DNA from 4 places in the Streptomyces platensis genome. Region 1 is predicted to be linked to each of the others. Evidence: riboswitches for the same ligand, from Rfam matches in the RefSeq annotation. Region 1 holds a riboswitch; each other region holds the start of a gene.
The links. A riboswitch is a leader RNA that binds a small molecule or an ion and turns the genes downstream of it on or off. The one in region 1 is predicted to bind cobalamin.
Positions count from the first base shown of each region.

Region 2: linked by a shared signal. The riboswitch ahead of metE (5-methyltetrahydropteroyltriglutamate--homocysteine S-methyltransferase) and the one ahead of CP981_RS09305 (cobalamin biosynthesis protein) in region 1 are both predicted to bind cobalamin.
Region 3: linked by a shared signal. The riboswitch ahead of CP981_RS11755 (SCO2321 family membrane protein) and the one ahead of CP981_RS09305 (cobalamin biosynthesis protein) in region 1 are both predicted to bind cobalamin.
Region 4: linked by a shared signal. The riboswitch ahead of nicT (Nickel transporter NicT) and the one ahead of CP981_RS09305 (cobalamin biosynthesis protein) in region 1 are both predicted to bind cobalamin.

Region 1 is NZ_CP023691.1:2,144,642-2,148,539, reverse strand. It holds gene CP981_RS09310 (cobyric acid synthase) at 1-963, opposite strand, end outside; gene CP981_RS09305 (cobalamin biosynthesis protein) at 1,073-2,155, opposite strand; cobalamin riboswitch at 2,309-2,458, opposite strand; gene CP981_RS09300 (hypothetical protein) at 2,662-3,099, shown strand; gene CP981_RS09295 (caspase family protein) at 3,105-3,898, shown strand, end outside.
Region 2 is NZ_CP023691.1:6,878,829-6,882,726, reverse strand. It holds gene CP981_RS30370 (L,D-transpeptidase) at 1-428, shown strand, start outside; gene CP981_RS30365 (aldo/keto reductase) at 512-1,570, opposite strand; cobalamin riboswitch at 1,771-1,958, shown strand; gene metE (5-methyltetrahydropteroyltriglutamate--homocysteine S-methyltransferase) at 2,131-3,898, shown strand, end outside.
Region 3 is NZ_CP023691.1:2,698,820-2,702,717, reverse strand. It holds gene CP981_RS11765 (CbiQ family ECF transporter T component) at 1-217, opposite strand, end outside; gene CP981_RS11760 (SCO2322 family protein) at 214-912, opposite strand; gene CP981_RS11755 (SCO2321 family membrane protein) at 912-2,219, opposite strand; cobalamin riboswitch at 2,443-2,563, opposite strand; gene CP981_RS11750 (Strvi_7410 family MBL fold metallo-hydrolase) at 2,893-3,898, opposite strand, start outside.
Region 4 is NZ_CP023691.1:2,755,027-2,758,924, reverse strand. It holds gene CP981_RS12035 (VOC family protein) at 1-482, shown strand, start outside; partial or broken gene nicT (Nickel transporter NicT) at 519-1,677, opposite strand; cobalamin riboswitch at 1,688-1,901, opposite strand; gene CP981_RS12025 (alpha/beta fold hydrolase) at 2,014-2,862, opposite strand; gene CP981_RS12020 (MarR family winged helix-turn-helix transcriptional regulator) at 2,859-3,494, opposite strand; gene CP981_RS12015 (hypothetical protein) at 3,708-3,898, shown strand, end outside.

The DNA of each region.
Region 1 (3,898 bases):
GGCGTCGGCCAGCTCCTCGGGCCGGTCCACGAACCGCACCACCACGCCCGGTTCGGCGGCCAGCGCGTCCACGTCCGTGAAGTTCGACATCAGCGGGACGGCACAGACCGCCACCCGCAGCACATCCGCCCCGTGCGGTGGTGCCACCACGCTCTCGCGCACCGCGCCGCGCAGCGAGACCCGCAGACCGTCCTCCTCGTCGATGCCGAGCCCGTGCGCGAAGGGCAGCACGCCCAGCGTCTGCCGCCCCGTGAGGCCGCGCAGCATCGCAAGGCCCGGCTCCAGCAGCGTCACATCGCCCCGGAACTTGTTGACCATGTACCCCGCGATCAGCGCCTGGTCCTCCTTGGACAGCAGAGCGGTGGTGCCGAAGAACGAGGCGAACACCCCGCCGCGGTCGATGTCACCGACCACCACCGCCGGGATACGGGCGGCCCGTGCGAGGCCCATGTTCACGATGTCGGTACGCCGCAGATTGATCTCGGCGGGACTGCCGGCGCCCTCACAGATCACCGCGTCATGGGTACGCCGCAGCTCCTGGAGGCAGTCGGTCACCGTCCCGAGCAACTGCTCCCGGCGGCCCGCGTACTGCGCCTCCCCTGGGGACGTCCCCCCGAAGTACCCCCGGGCGCTGAGCTCGCCCACCGGCTTCCCCAGCAGCACCACCTGGCTGCTGCGGTCACTGCCCGGCTTGAGCAGGACGGGGTTCATCAGCGCGGTCGGCTCCACCCGCGCCGCGGCGGCCTGCATCGCCTGGGCCCGTCCGATCTCCGCGCCCTCGCGCGTGACGAACGAATTCAGCGACATGTTCTGTGCCTTGAAGGGCGCCACCCGGACGCCCTGCCGGACCAGCCAGCGGCAGATCCCGGCCGTCACCACGCTCTTACCGGCGTCGGACGTCGTCCCGGCCACCAACAGGCCACCGCCGACCACCCCGCCGGCTGCCTTCAACCGCCCGTTCACCGGGTCCTCCTCCTGCGCTTCGGGTCACTACACCCGCCCACCCGCTCCGGGTCACTACACCCGCCCACCCCCCGAAGGGGGGTGGGCGGCGGGGAAAAAACGGACGGCCTCATACCGGCCCCGCCTCACGCCCGCGGACCGAGCCCGCCACCCGCCCGCGCCCCCCGGCCCCCCGAGCCGCCGCAGTCACCGCTCCCCGAGCCGCCGCTCTCCGAGCCGCCGCCGCCCGCGCAGCGCCGACCGCCGCCCGCGCCGCCACCGTCGTCACCAGTGCCAGCACGTTCACCCTGCGGGAGAGCCGCACCGCCCGTTCGATGTCCGGCACCGCCACCGGCGGCGCCGCGCCGTTGAGCACCGGACGGTCCTCCACCCGCCCGCCGTACGCCAGCCTGCCGCCCAGCCGTACGCCCAGCGCACCCGCGAACGACGCCTCCACCGGGCCCGCGTTGGGGCTCGGATGCGCACCGCCGTCCGCCCGCCAGGCCCGCAGCGCACCGCGCCGGTCGGGGCCCGCGAGCACGGTCAGCGCGGCGGTCAGCCGGGAGCCGGGCCAGCCGGCGAGATCGTCGAGCCGGGCCGCGGCCCAGCCGAAACGGCGGTAGCGCGGCGACTTGTGCCCCACCATCGCGTCCAGGGTGTTCACCGCGCGGAACGCCACCAGGCCGGGCACTCCGCCCAACGCGCCCCATACCAGGGCGCCGACCACCGCGTCGGAGGTGTTCTCGGCGACGGACTCCACCACCGCACGGGCCATCTGCGGCCCGTCCAGCGCCTGCGGATCGCGCCCGCACAGATGCGGCAGCCGCTCCCGTGCCACGTCCAGATCACCCGCCGTCAGCGCCCCGCCGACGGCCCGCGCCTCCCGGCCCAGCGAGGTGCCGCCCAGCACGGCCCAGACCGTCGCCGCGGTCAGCGCGATCCCGGCGCCACCACGGAGCGACAGCGGAGCAGCGGGAGCGCCGCCCCGCACGGCGCGCTGCAGCAGCGCGGCACCGGCGGCGGCCCCGCCCGCACACAGCACGGCATGAGCCGCCCCGTAACCGCGGTGGTCGCGCCACAGCCGGCGCTCGACGGCACCCGCGGCCCGGCCGAACGCGGCCACCGGATGGCCGCGCCGCGGATCCGCCGCGATCAGGTCGCCGAGAAAGCCGAGGGCCGCGCCGTACACATATCCCGCGTGTTCGCCGCGCATCGGGTCAGACCGCCGTGCGGGCGCGTCCGTGACGTCCCGCCCGGGCCCGAAGGAGCCCTGCGGCAGCGGGCAGTGGAGATCTCAAGGGGCGGCCGGGCATGGCGGTATGTCCTCACTCAGGGTCCGCGCCCTGGCTCGACGTGACGGCGACCAGAGTCTCCTGGCTCCCGGATCGGCGTGTCCTCCGGCCTTCCAGTCCCGCGTACGTCATCCGACGTATGCGAGGCGGACCGTGGCCTTCGCTGGAGGAACGCTCCCCGGTGACAGTGGCGGGACCGCGCCGGATTCGCACCGGACTTCCTCTGCTGTCGCCGATTGGCTCCGGCAGTCCACCACGCCCCGCGAACGCCGTCAACTCACCCTTGACCTGCGACGCTGCCCTGTGGCAGGCGCTGTGGTGCACGCCACAGCGTGGCTGAGGGGTCACGGACGGTTGCCCGCACACCTGATCCCGCGTCACTATCTGGTGCACGGCGGCGAAGGGGCCGCCGGAAGGGGGCCGGGGGATGCCGCAGCGCGCTGACCGACATGAGATCCGTATCAGGATCACGGGCACGAACAATCCTGAGCAGGACGTCGAGGACCTCAAGGCGTGGCTGGAGCGCGAGCCCTGGCTGAACCGGCGGTCGCACGAGTGGGAACTGAGGCCGGCGGGGGAGCGCGACGACGGCCCCGGCGACATGGCCATCGGCGTCGACGACCTGATCCTGGTCGTGGTCGGCGCGGTCGCCGCCGAGATCACCAAGAGCATGGGTATCGCCCTGCGCGAGTGGCTGCGCCGCCGCAGGGAGGAACGCGACACCGGCGAACGGCCCGCCGTGGCGGTCGGCGGCGGGGACGGCGAACTGCGCGCACTGGGCGAGCCGGGACCGGGCGCCGCGGCCCCCGAACGCCCCGATCCCGGCAGCCCGGCGAGCGGGGGCACCAGCACCGCCGGGGACTGAGCCGGATGTCCGAATACGACGCACGGGGCAAGGTCAACCGGGCGCTGCTGATCTGCGTCGACGACTACCGGCATCTGCGGCCGCTGCCCGCGGTGCGGGACAACCCCGGGGAACTCGAACGCGTCCTGCTGGCCCCCGGCACCGACCTCTTCACCAAGGGCGAGGTCGTCATCTGCCGGCCCCAGGAGCCCTGGGAGGTCGAACAGGCCCTGGACGCCGTCACCCAGGAGGCCCGCGGGCTGCTGCTGGTGTACTTCTCCGGCCACGGCCGGGTGGGGCGGGACGGCGGCAATCTCCAGCTCATGGTCGGTGCCTCGGAACGGCGGCACAAAACCGTCTCCTGGCAGGACACGGTGCTGTCCTACCTGGACAACGCGCGGGCCGACCGGATCGTGATCGTCCTGGAGTGCTGTTACGCCGGCAACGCCGGGGAGGCCTTCCACGCCTGCCGCACCCCCACCTCGCTGCTGATGGCCGCACAGCCCAACCGCCGGATCTTCAGCGGCGAGGAGCCCACCGGCGGCAGTGTCTTCACCCGCGCCCTGCGGCAGATCCTGGAACAGGGCATCCCCGGCAAGCGGTTCGTCACCTTCGAGGACCTCGTCCGGGAGCTGCGGGCCCAACTGGCCGGCGAGCGGACCCCGATGGGCGACGTCTGGGAGCCCCGCTCGGCCAAGCAGAACACCGTCGACGACGTCATCCTGTCCTTCGCCACCCCCGGGATCCGGCCGCCCACCCCGCTGCGGATCCGCTTACGGCGCCGGCTGAACACCTCCTTCCGGCACTGGTTCCGGATCCT
Region 2 (3,898 bases), 4.7 Mb from region 1:
CCCTGACGATGTACGAGAACGGCAAGAACGTCGGCAGCATCACCGGCTCCGCGGGCTCCCCGCAGGACCCGACCCGCGGCGGGGTGCACACCGTACGCAGCAAGAACGCGGCCGAGACGATGGACTCCGCCACCATCGGCCACGGCAGCGAGTGGATGCTGGACTCCAAGTGGGTCACCCACCTCACCGCGTCCGGGACGTTCCTGCACTCCGCCCCGTGGAACAAGCAGCTCGGCCAGGTCAACAACAGCCACGGCTGCTTCGGCATGAGCACCTCGGACGCCAAGAGGGCCTATGACTTCCTGACGATCGGCTCCACGGTCGAGGTGAAGGGCACCACCAACACCAACAAGACCGATGTCGGCAACGGCCTGGAGGTCTGGCAGGAGAGCTGGCAGCAGTGGCAGCAGCGCAGCGCGCTGAACTGACCCGGCCGGCACCCCCGCGCTGAACGAAACGGACGCCGCCGCCTGACTGTTCAGGCGGCGGCGTCCGTCATAGGGGCGTCGGGTCAGCGGATCTCGCTCGCCGTACGGCGGTAGGTGGAGCGCCGGTCCTCGATCTCGGCCCAGCGGTCGCCGTAGACGTTCTCGATGATGCCCGGCTGCCGCAGGAAGTCGTGCGGGAAGCCCAGCGGCACCGCGCTGGTCCGGTCGAGCCGGTCCAGCGCGTCGGCGTCCAGGGTGACATCGACGGCGCCGAGATTGTCGCGCAGCTGGCTCTCCTTGGTGGCGGCGACGATCGGAATGATGTTGCCGGGCCGGCTGCGCAGCCATGCCAGGGCCACCTGCGCGGGGCTCCAGCCGCCCTGCTCGGCGACCTCCAGCACCGCGGTGAGGGTCTCCTCCTCGCGGTGGTCCGGGGTGCCGCCGTCGTCCACGGCGGCCAGCCGGCCGGTCTCCCCGCGGCGGTACTTGCCGGTGAGCTTGCCGGCCGCGAGCGGCGCCCAGGCCAGCACGGCCAGATCGAAGGCACGGGCCTGCGGCAGCAGTTCCCGCTCCGGCGTCCGCTCCAGCAGGTTGTAGCGCAGCTGTGAGCCCGCGAACGCGGTCCAGCCGCGCAGCTCGGCAAGGGTGTTGGCCTGCGCGATCTCCCAGGCGGGCCAGTCGGACACGCCGATGTAGAGGACCTTGCCCGAGCGCACCAGGTCATCGAGCGCCCGCATGACCTCCTCCACCGGCGTGAAGTTGTCCCGGGCGTGCACCCACAGCACATCGAGATGGTCGGTCCGCAGCCGGTCCAGGCTCGCCTCCACCGACCGGACCAGGTTCTTACGGTGGTTGCCCGCCGCGTTCACATCGCCCTTGTGGGTCGCACAGGTGTATTTGCTCGCCAGAACGAAGCGGTCCCGGCGGCCTTCCAGCAGCTCACCGAGGATCCGCTCGGAGGTGCCGCCGGTGTAGTTGTTCGCGGTGTCGATGAAGTTGCCGCCCGCGTCCGCGTAGGCGTCCAGGATCCGGCCGCTGGTGTCCTTGGCGCCGCCCGGGCCCCCGTCGTCGCCCATGGTCATGGCGCCCAGACTCAGCTCACTCACCCGCAGACCGGTCCTGCCGAACAGTGTGTAGCGCACGAGGTTCCCTTCGTTCAGCGACAGCCGTTCAGCGACAGCTGTAGGTCGTACGCCCACGCTAGGAGCTGGAGTGCACTCCAGGGCAAGCCACGGCACCGCGGGCGGGGGCGCGTGGTGGCCCCGGCGGTGGCCCATGTCACCTGCGGGAGGTCCGGTCGCGGTGTCCGATCCGGGCGGCAGCGCCTAGGGTGGCCGGTGCAACTGGTTCGCCCTGCCCGCCAGGCAGGCGCGTCGCAAGAGGGAACCCGGTGGAATTCCGGGACTGCCCCGCAGCGGTGAGTGGGAACGACCGCCGTCATACGCACTGGGCCCGGCCGGGTCTGGGAAGCGACGGCCAGTAGATGTCCGCCTTCGGCGGATGTGCCCGCGAGTCCGAAGACCTGCCAGTGCCCCCGCGCGACCGGTGCGCGGGGTGATCTCGGTGACCTCGAGGGCGGGTCGGCGGACACTCAGGCGGGCACGGCCGGCGGCAGAGCGCCGGGCCCCGCCGGGTTTGCCGTCCCTTCGCGCCCTCGACCCGTCCCGTGGTCCATGGAGACAGACTCGCGAAGGAGAGTTCCGTGACCAGCAGGTCCGCAGCCGCGGCAGCACGAGCGACCGTGCACGGCTACCCCCGTCAGGGGCCGAACCGTGAACTGAAGAAGGCCATCGAGGGCTACTGGAAGGGCCGCGTCGACGCCGACGCGCTCCGCGCCACCGCCGCCGATCTCCGCCGCGGCAATTGGCAGCAGCTCGCCGCGGCCGGCGTCCATGAGGTGCCGACCGGCGACTTCTCGTACTACGACCACGTCCTGGACACCAGCGTGATGGTCGGCGCGATCCCGGCGCGGCACCGCGCCGCGGTGGCTGTCGACGGGCTGGACGGCTATTTCGCCATGGCCCGCGGCACCCAGGACGTGGCGCCACTGGAAATGACCAAGTGGTTTGACACCAACTACCACTATCTCGTACCGGAGTTGGGGCCGGACACGGTCTTCGCCGCGGACTCCTCCGAGCAGGTCGCCCAGCTGACGGAGGCACGGGGCCTCGGGCTCGCCGCCCGGCCGGTCCTCGTCGGGCCGGTCACCTACCTCCTGCTGGCCAAGCCCGCACCCGGCGTCGCGGCCGGCTTCGATCCGCTGACACTGCTCGACCGGCTGCTGCCCGTCTACGCCGAGGTGCTCGCCGATCTGCGGGCGGCCGGCGCCCGCTGGGTGCAGCTGGACGAGCCGGCACTGGTCCAGGACCGCTCCCCCGCCGCGCTGAACGCCGCGGCCCGCGCCTACCGGGACCTCGGTACGCTCACCGACCGCCCGCAACTGCTGGTCGCCTCGTACTTCGACCGGCTGGGCGAGGCACTGCCGGTGCTGGCCAAGGCACCCGTCGAGGGCCTGGCCCTGGACTTCACCGGGCCCGCGGCCGGCAACCTCCAGGATCTCGCGGCGGTCGGCGGGCTGCCCGGCAAGCGGCTGGTCGCCGGTGTCGTCAACGGCCGCAATGTGTGGATCAACCACTACGAGCAGTCGCTGGCGACCCTGGGCACACTGCTCGGGCTGGCCGAGCAGGTCGATGTGTCGTCCTCCTGCTCGCTGCTGCACGTCCCACTGGACACCGGGGCCGAGCGGGACATCGACCCGCAGATCGTCCGCTGGCTGGCCTTCGCCCGGCAGAAGACCACGGAGATCGTGACACTGGCGCGCGGTCTGGCCCGGGGCACCGGCGCCATCGCGGCCGAACTCGCCGCCAACCGCGCGGACCTGGCCTCCCGGGCGGGCTCGACGCTCACCCATGACCCGGCGGTGCGCGCCCGCGCCGCGGCCGTCACCGACGCCGACGGCCGCCGTTCCCAGCCGTACGCCGAGCGGTCCGCCGCCCAGCGTGCGCACCTCCGGCTGCCGCTGCTGCCGACCACCACGATCGGCTCGTTCCCGCAGACCGCCGGACTGCGCACGGCGCGGGCCGATCTGCGGGCCGGACGGCTGGACACCGAGGGGTACGAGGAGCGGATCTCGGCGGAGATCCGTGAGGTGCTCGCCTTCCAGGAGAAGGCCGGGATCGACGTCCTGGTGCACGGCGAACCGGAACGCAACGACATGGTCCAGTACTTCGCCGAGCAGCTGACCGGCTACCTCGCCACCCAGCACGGCTGGGTGCAGTCCTATGGGACCCGCTATGTCCGGCCGCCGATCCTGGCCGGGGACATCTCCCGTCCCGAGCCGATGACGGTGCGCTGGACCCGCTATGCCCAGTCGCTGACCGAGCGGCCGGTCAAGGGCATGCTCACCGGCCCGGTCACCATGCTCGCCTGGTCCTTCGTCCGCGACGACCAGCCGCTGGGCGACACCGCCC
Region 3 (3,898 bases), 550 kb from region 1:
CGATCACGACCAGCCCGAGCTTGACGAAAGCGCCGTACGAGCGGGCCCACGGCGCGTCCGTACGACGCGCCGCGACGGCATACCCGGCCACCCCCACCAGCAGCCCCAGCAGCAGCGGGTTAGTGGTGCGGGAGGCCGCGGTGGCCAGGCCCAGCGCCCACAGCCACCAGGCGCCGGCGTGCAGCGCGGTGGTACGGGTCGCCTGCGGGGCGCTCATCCGCGTCGGCGGCGTGCCTGCCACACCGCTGCCGCACCCAGGGCCACGACGGCCGCGGCCCCGCCGAGCAGTCCGGCGGACGGCCCGCCGTCGCCGCTTCCACCGCCCCCGCCGTCCCCGTCGGCACGGTCCTCCGCCGCTCCCGCGGACGGCGCAGCGGAGGACGCGGACCCCTTCGCCCCGTCCTTCGACCCGTTCACCGCCTCCGCGCATCCCGCCTTCGGGTAGCCGGCGATGGCACACAGCAAGGCGTTGGCGTCGTAGCGCAGCGGCCGGGCGACCGCCGCCAGCGCCTCGCCCGCCGAGGCGTCCTCCGGCACCTGCGCACACTCCGTCCTGGCCTTCGGCGGCCGCTCGCCGCCGGGCGCGTCCGCCGCGGTGCCGAAGTCCAGCACGATGCCGATCCGCTTGCGGCCGTCCTTGGCCGGGGTGTCGCGGCAGATCGCGTCGAAGTCGGCGGCCGGGCGCGGCTTACCGGCCCCGGCGGAGTCCGCGCCGACGGTGAAGCGGAAGCCCTCGACCGCGCCGTCGGCCGGCCGCTGGGTGGCCGGCCCCTCGGTGGCATACGCCCAGGAGCCGCCCTTGCCGTCCCAGAACGACCAGTAGCGGTACTCCTGCGCCTGCGCGGGCCCGGCTGCCAGGCCGGTGACCGTACCGGCCAGCAGCACGGCGCCGGCGATCCTGGTACGCCGCATCAGAGCTGATTCTTCTTACGGCTGCTCAGCAGGAACCCGATACCGGCGCCGATGGCGAGGCCGACGCCGATGACCCACCACACCCCGATGCCGCCACCGTCCGCGGCGTCGTCGGCGTCCCTGGTGTCCTTCTGCGCCGCGGCGGCCGGCTTGGGGCCGGTGGCGTTGAGCGCGGCCACCAGGTCGGTGCCGCCGAAGGAGCGCGGGTCGGTGCCGGTGGCGTGCGCGGCCAGCACCAGCTGGGCGTACGCGGCGGGCCCGTTCTGCTTGGCCCAGTCCGTGGCGTTCTTTTCCAGCCACTTCAGCGGCTTCGCGGCAGCGGCACCGTGCCCGCCGGCCGCCAGCGCCACGACAGCGTCGGCGGTGTTGCCGACATCGGGCTGCTTCTCGGCGCCCGGCATCGCGGAGAGCAGATGCTGCCCGTTCTTGTCGAGCTGCGCGACGAGGTAGGCGCCACCGCCCGCCGCGGCCCGCTCCGGATCGTCCTTCTTCGCGTCCCCGCCGTCCTTGCAGCTCAGTGGCTTCACCGGGGTGTCCGACCGCTGGTCCGCGGGCGCCACGACAAAGCCCTTGCCGAGCGCTCCGGTCGCGGCCGCCGCGGTGGCGTCGGCGTTCGGGGCGGCACCCTTGAGCTGGAAGGTGAACGCGCCGCGCTCGCCCTCCTTCGCGTCACAGCCCAGCTGGAAGGTGAGCAGCCCGTCGTACGGGGTCTTGCCGCCCTTCTTCGAGGTCACCGACTGCGGCTTCTCGCCCGCCGCCGCGAGTGCGCCGATGACCACGGACGTGGAGTTGGCGTCGCTGGGCGAACCGGGCATCGAGCTCCAGCCGCCGTCGTCGTTCTGCACCGACTTCAGCCAGCCCACGGCCTTCTTCACGGTGTCGCTGTGCCCGCCGAGCGCGGCCAGCGCCTGCACCGCGGCGGCCGTCTGGTTGGTGTCCCGCATGGTCTTGGCGTCACAGGGCTTGCCGGGCTCGGCGCGGAAGGCGGTGAACGCGCCGTCGGCGCACTGCTGCCCGACCAGCCAGCGCACACCGGACGCGGCCGGCCGCACCCCCACCGTGTCCTGCGCCAGCAGCGCGAGCGACTGCCGCCACACCCCGTCGTACTGCGGATCCTTGGTGCCGTACAGGCCGTCCGGCAGCTTCTTGGGGGACGCGGACGCGTCGGCGGCGTCGGCGTACGCGGCGGGGGCAGCGGCCGCGCCCAGCACCGCCACGGCCGCCAGCGCCGTGGCGGCGCGGCGCGCCAGGAAGGCGACGGGGTGCGTCAGGGGGGCCTGGTGAGCCATGGAAGCCATGGGGGCCATCGGGTCGGTGCCTCTCGGGTCGGGTCGCGGCGATGGACGCAGCCGCGCTCGGCCGACCGCCCGCGCGACGATCCCCTTGGATCGCGGACGCGGTGGCACCGGGCTCAGCTCCGTATACCTCGACGGTGCCGCGCACCGGCCGTCCCTGTGGCGGACGGTTCCGGTGGCGGGAGCCTTGGTCGTGCCCCCTCGGGTGCTCCGGCTCGTACGGCCGTCCTTCCGGCCAGTCGGCGCGGTACGGGCGGGCCGTCCTCACGGTTGCGGGTCAGCGCCGGATTTCCACCGGCTTCCCCCGATCGGGTACGGATGAAGTTGTCCCGCACACCTTAACCGGCACCCGACGGGCGCTCGCTCGCACGTACGAGCCGACAAAATCCGGCACGAGCCGGGCGGAGCGGCGCGCGAGCCGCGCACGGGGCGGGCGCCCCGGCGCCGGGCACGGGCGGGATCCAGGCACGGGCGGGACGGACGGGAGCCTCGTACCGGCGGGACGGATGGGATCCGGGCACGAGCGGACCGGAAGCCGGTCACCGAACCGGCTGCCCACCGGCCGACCGTGCCCCGACCGTGCCCCCGACCGCGCCCCGGACTCCCCTCCCGCCCGCGGCCCCCGGCACACAGCGGCAACAAGCCGGACCAACCGGGACAGCGGCAACGCGAGAAGGCCGCCCCCTCACACCGCCTGATACCGCACCGGATCCGACCCCGGCACCCACTCCGCACGCCCCTGCTTCACCAGACGGCGCAGATGGGCCTCGGCCTCCGAGACAGCGATATTGCGGGAGCCGTAAGGGATCTGCTCCCACGGGCGGTTCCACTCCATGGCCATGGCGAGCTGCCAGACGGTGCGCGGTTCCTGGAGCAGGGTTTTGAGCTGGGCCAGCCGCTCTTCGTGGTGGGCGATGAGATCGCGCACCCGGCCGCCGGCGTCGGTGAAGGCGTGCTGGTGGGCGGGCAGTACCTCGGCGGGGGCGAGCCGGGCGACGCGTTCGAGGGAGTCGAGATAGTCGCCCAAGGGGTCGGCGTCCTCCCCGGAGCTCTCCATGCCGTGCGGGCCGGGCGGACTCCCCTCCGCGTCCGGGGCCTCGTACAGGCCGATGTGCGGGGTGATGCCGGGCAGGAGGTGGTCGCCGGAGAACAGCCGGCCGAAGCCGGGCGTCCGCGCCGAGGGGTGCTCCTCCTCCAGGTGGAGGCACACATGGCCGGGGGTGTGGCCGGGCGTCCAGATGGCGCGTACCCGGCGTCCCGGCAGGTCGAGAAGTTCGCCGGGGTCGATGCCGCGGTCCGGCAGCGCGGCCTGCCGACCGGGCAGTTTCCGGCCGTTCCCTGTGGCGCGGGCCTTCCGCAGGGGCGCCAGATGGTCGTCCGGTGCGCCCGCCGCCGTGAGCTTGGCGAGCAGGTAATCGAGCCACTGGCCCGGTTCGGCCGCGCGGGTGCGGCGGACCACCGCGGTGTCGGCGGCGTGCATCGCGATCCAGGCGCCGGAGGCCTCCCGGACCTTGGCGGACAGACCGTGGTGGTCGGGGTGGTGATGGGTGATCAGGACGCCGTGCAGGTCGGTGAGGGCGAACCCGCAGGCGGTGACGCCGGCGACGAGGGTGTCCCAGGAATCCGGGTCGTCCCAGCCGGTGTCGATGAGCACCGGCCCGCGGTCGGTCTCCAGGAGGTGGACGAGGGTG
Region 4 (3,898 bases), 610 kb from region 1:
ACCACGCGGTGCTCAACGTCCGCGATGTGACACGGTCAGTGGCGTTCTACACCGAGGCCCTCGGGCTGACGGTGGATGTCGAGATACCGGGGCGGGCGGCGTTCCTCAGCGCTCCCGGCTCGCTCAACGATCACGATCTGGGGCTCTTCGCGGTGGCGCCTGATGCGCCGGGGCCCGAGGCCGGGCGGGTCGGGCTGTATCACCTGGCCTGGGAGGTCGGCACGCTCCGCGAACTCGTCGCGGCCCGCACCCGGCTCGTCGAGCGCGGCGCCCTGGTGGGATCGACCGATCACCTCGTCGCCAAGTCGCTGTACGCCAAGGACCCGGACGGCAACGAGTTCGAGGTGATGTGGCGGGTCCCGCGGGAGGACTGGCCGGGCCCGGACCAGCCGGACCGGTTGCTGCCGCTCGATCTGGCGGCGGCGCTGGAGCAGTGGGGGCCGGACCGGGAGACGGGCGCCGCGGCGGGCTCGGCGACCTGAGGCGCGGCGCGCGAGCAGGCGCCGGGCCGCCGTTCCTCACGTTCCCGGCGCGGCCTGCTCCGGCGGCTCGGCTCGTCCGGCGCGCTCCGCCCAGCGCTTTTCGACGCCGGCCAGTCGCCAGTACGCCAGCGCCGCGGCCCACACCACCACGAACAGGCCGACGATGATGAAGCCGACATTGTCGAGGTCGAGGCCGGAAATCCAGCCGGTCAGCGCGTCGTTGAGGCCGAGCTTGTCGTGCAGCACGGTGACCAGCTCGATGGTGCCGATGAAGAAGGCGACGGCGATCGACAGACCGGTGATGGTGAGGTTGTAGTAGACCTTGCGCACCGGGTTGGCGAATGCCCACTGGTAGGCGAAGTTCATGAAGGTGCCGTCCAGGGTGTCGAACAGGCTCATTCCGGCGGCGAACAGCAGCGGCAGACACAGGATCGCGTACCAGGGCAGACCCGCCGCGGCACCGCTGCCCGCCATCACCATCAGGGTCACCTCGGTCGCGGTGTCGAAGCCGAGCCCGAAGAGGAAGCCGAGCGGGAACATCTGGCCGGGACGGGAGATGGAGCGGGTGAACCGTCCCAGGAAGCGGTTCATGAAGCCGCGCGCGTCGAGACGCTGCTCCAGCTCGGCCTCGTCGTAGTGGCCGTCGCGCATCCCTCGGAAGACCCGCCAGATCCCGGCCAGCGCGATGAGGTTGAGGGCGGCGATGAGGTAGAGGAAGGTGCCCGAGACCGTGGTGCCGACGGTGCCCAGGATCTGGTGCGTACGGGACTCGTCGTTGAGCAGTGTGCCGGCGAGCTGGGCGCCACCGGCCACCAGGGCCGCCATCGCCACGACCACGCTGGAGTGGCCGAGGGCGAACCAGAAGCCGACCGACACCGGCCGCTTGCCGTCGGCCATCAGCTTGCGGGTGGTGTTGTCGATCGCGGCGATGTGGTCGGCGTCGAAGGCATGCCGCATACCGAGGGTGTACGCGGTGACGCCGAGCCCGACGCCGAAGACCTGGCTTCCGACGGCGTAGTGGTTCGGTACCACGAGCAGGAAGAGCACGCCGAAGGCCACGACATGCAGCCCGGCTATGACGGCCATCAGACCCGCGGTACGGACGGTGTCCTGCCGGCGCCAGCGGAACGTGGCGGGGGCAGGGGAGTTCGGGGTATCGGTGGACAGGGCCATCCGGGCGGTCACGCTCCAGCACCTCGTGGATCAGTTCGTGAGATGCCGTGGCCGGTCTCCTGGCTTACGGGTGCCCGCGTCCGCCCCCGCCTTCCCGGCCGCGGGCTGCGGTCAGTGGCGCCGCGGGCGCGCCAGGCGCCCGCGGAAGGGGTGGAAACTCCCCGATCACAGTGGCGAGGGCCGCTCCGGGCTGGGACCACAAGGTCCGTCACCGGCTTCCCGAACACCACGGCCCGGCCACTCTAGCCGCCACCCCCGTGGCGCGAGGTGTGTGGGGGTTTTCCGCCATCTGCGCGGGCGCGGCCCGCGGTGGACCGGTCACAGGCGGGGCCGGGCACAGGGGGCCGGTCGCAGTGGGTCAGTAGTCCAGCGACGAGAGGAACGCGTGCAGTTCGTGGTCGAAGAGCGGGGTGTTCTCCAGGTTGACCATATGGGCCGCACCCGGTATTCGGACCCTTCGGGCGCCCGGGACGGTCAGGGCTATCGCATGGGCATTGGTGGAGATGTCCCGGCTGTCGAGGTCGCCGTCGAACACGACCGTCGGCACCCGGATCTCCCCGAGGCGGTCGGCGGCGCCGACTTCGAGGGGCATACCGGCGCCCATGCCGTCGGCATGGACCTCCACATTGGCCTCGGCCGAGGCGCGCATCCGTTCGCGGAATCCCGGGTGCACCGCGGACGGCTCACGATGCGGCCCGTCCACCCATATCCGCAGGAAGTGTTCGACATACCGCTCCGCGCCGTCCGGTGCGCCGATCGCGGCCACCTGCTCCTTGATGTGCGCCAGGACGAAGGGGTCGGTGAAGGCCCGGCCGCTGATTCCCGGGGAGGCGAGCGCGAGGGCCGTCACCCGGCCGGGGTGGGCGAGGGCGGCGTCCAGCGCGACCCGTGCACCGTGGGAAAGACCGACGAGGACGGCGCTGGGGACATCGAGTGCGTCGAGCAGGGCACACAGGTCGTCGTGGTGGGCGAAGTCGCCGGTCACGGTGGAGGACAGGCCATGGCCGCGGGCGTCGTAACGGATCGCGCGCAGGCCGGAGTTGACCAGCCAGGTGAACTGCTCGTCCCACATGTGCTGGTCGAGCATGCCGCCGTGCAGCAGCACCACCGCGGGGCCCGAGCCGGCCGTCTCGTAGAACAGCTCGCCCTCGTCGATCGGCACGATGCCGTTGTCGATCTCGGACCAGGCGGTGATTCTCCGCGTCATTCTCCTGACCGTCCTTTGTGCATGAGAGGGGGCGGGGCGGGTCTGTCGTCGTGGCCTTCAGCGCTGCCGTGACGACGGTTGCTGCCGTTACTGCCTTCACTGCCACGACTGTCCCGACTGCCCTGACTGTCGGTTTCCTCCCGTTGAACGCGCGAGCCGTTCGCCAGGTGCCGGAATTCCTCGCCGAGTCGGTCGAGTACGTGCAGCGCGGTGCGGACGTCCTCGGCGGGCAGGTCGGCAAGCCGCTGCCGCAGCTCCGTCGCCTCGAACTGCTGGACCCCGCGTATCGCCGCCGTGCCGTCGCCCGTGAGCCGGATCAGGGGCGAGCGGCGGTGGGCGGGGTTCGGGGCCGTGACGACCAGGCCCAGCTCCGCGGCGTGGTTCACCCAGCGCTGCACCGGCTGGCGGTCGAGCCCCATCGAACGCGCCAACTGCGGGACGGTGCGCGGCCCTTCGGTGCGCAGGGCGTCCAGCAGTGCGTGTTCGCCGGCGGTCATGCCCGTGTCGGCGAGCTCGCGCTCCACCGCGCGGACGACCGTGCGGTGCAGGGGCCACAGGCGTCGGATGACGTCGTACAGCAGATCTTCGGTGGTCGCCGGCCCCCCGGCGCCCTCCCCTTCGGTATCCCTCACCGCAGCCCCCTCATGTCCTTCGGCATCTCCCTTGACGTCCCCATCGGCGTCCGTGTCGCCCGCTTCACCGACATCCCCCTCAATGACACTTCTGATGTCATGGTGACATCGTTGATGTCGTTTGGGAAGGGGCCTGCCGCGGAATGGAGTTGAGGGGGTGGATGGGTGGGATGAGGCTCGTGTGGTCGGTGGGCGAGGAAAGGTGGATGGCGGATGAAGGTCGGTCTGTTGCGTGCGGTCGGGGTCGCCACGGCGGTCTACGGGGCGGCGGTGACCGCGGTGCCCGCTCTGCTGGCACGGCCCTCGGGGCTGGTCGATGCGGAGGGACGGACCGAGCGGGCGACGCGCACCTCGCTGCGTCCGCTGGCGTGGCGGGATGCGGTGAGCGGGCTGGCGCTGGCAAT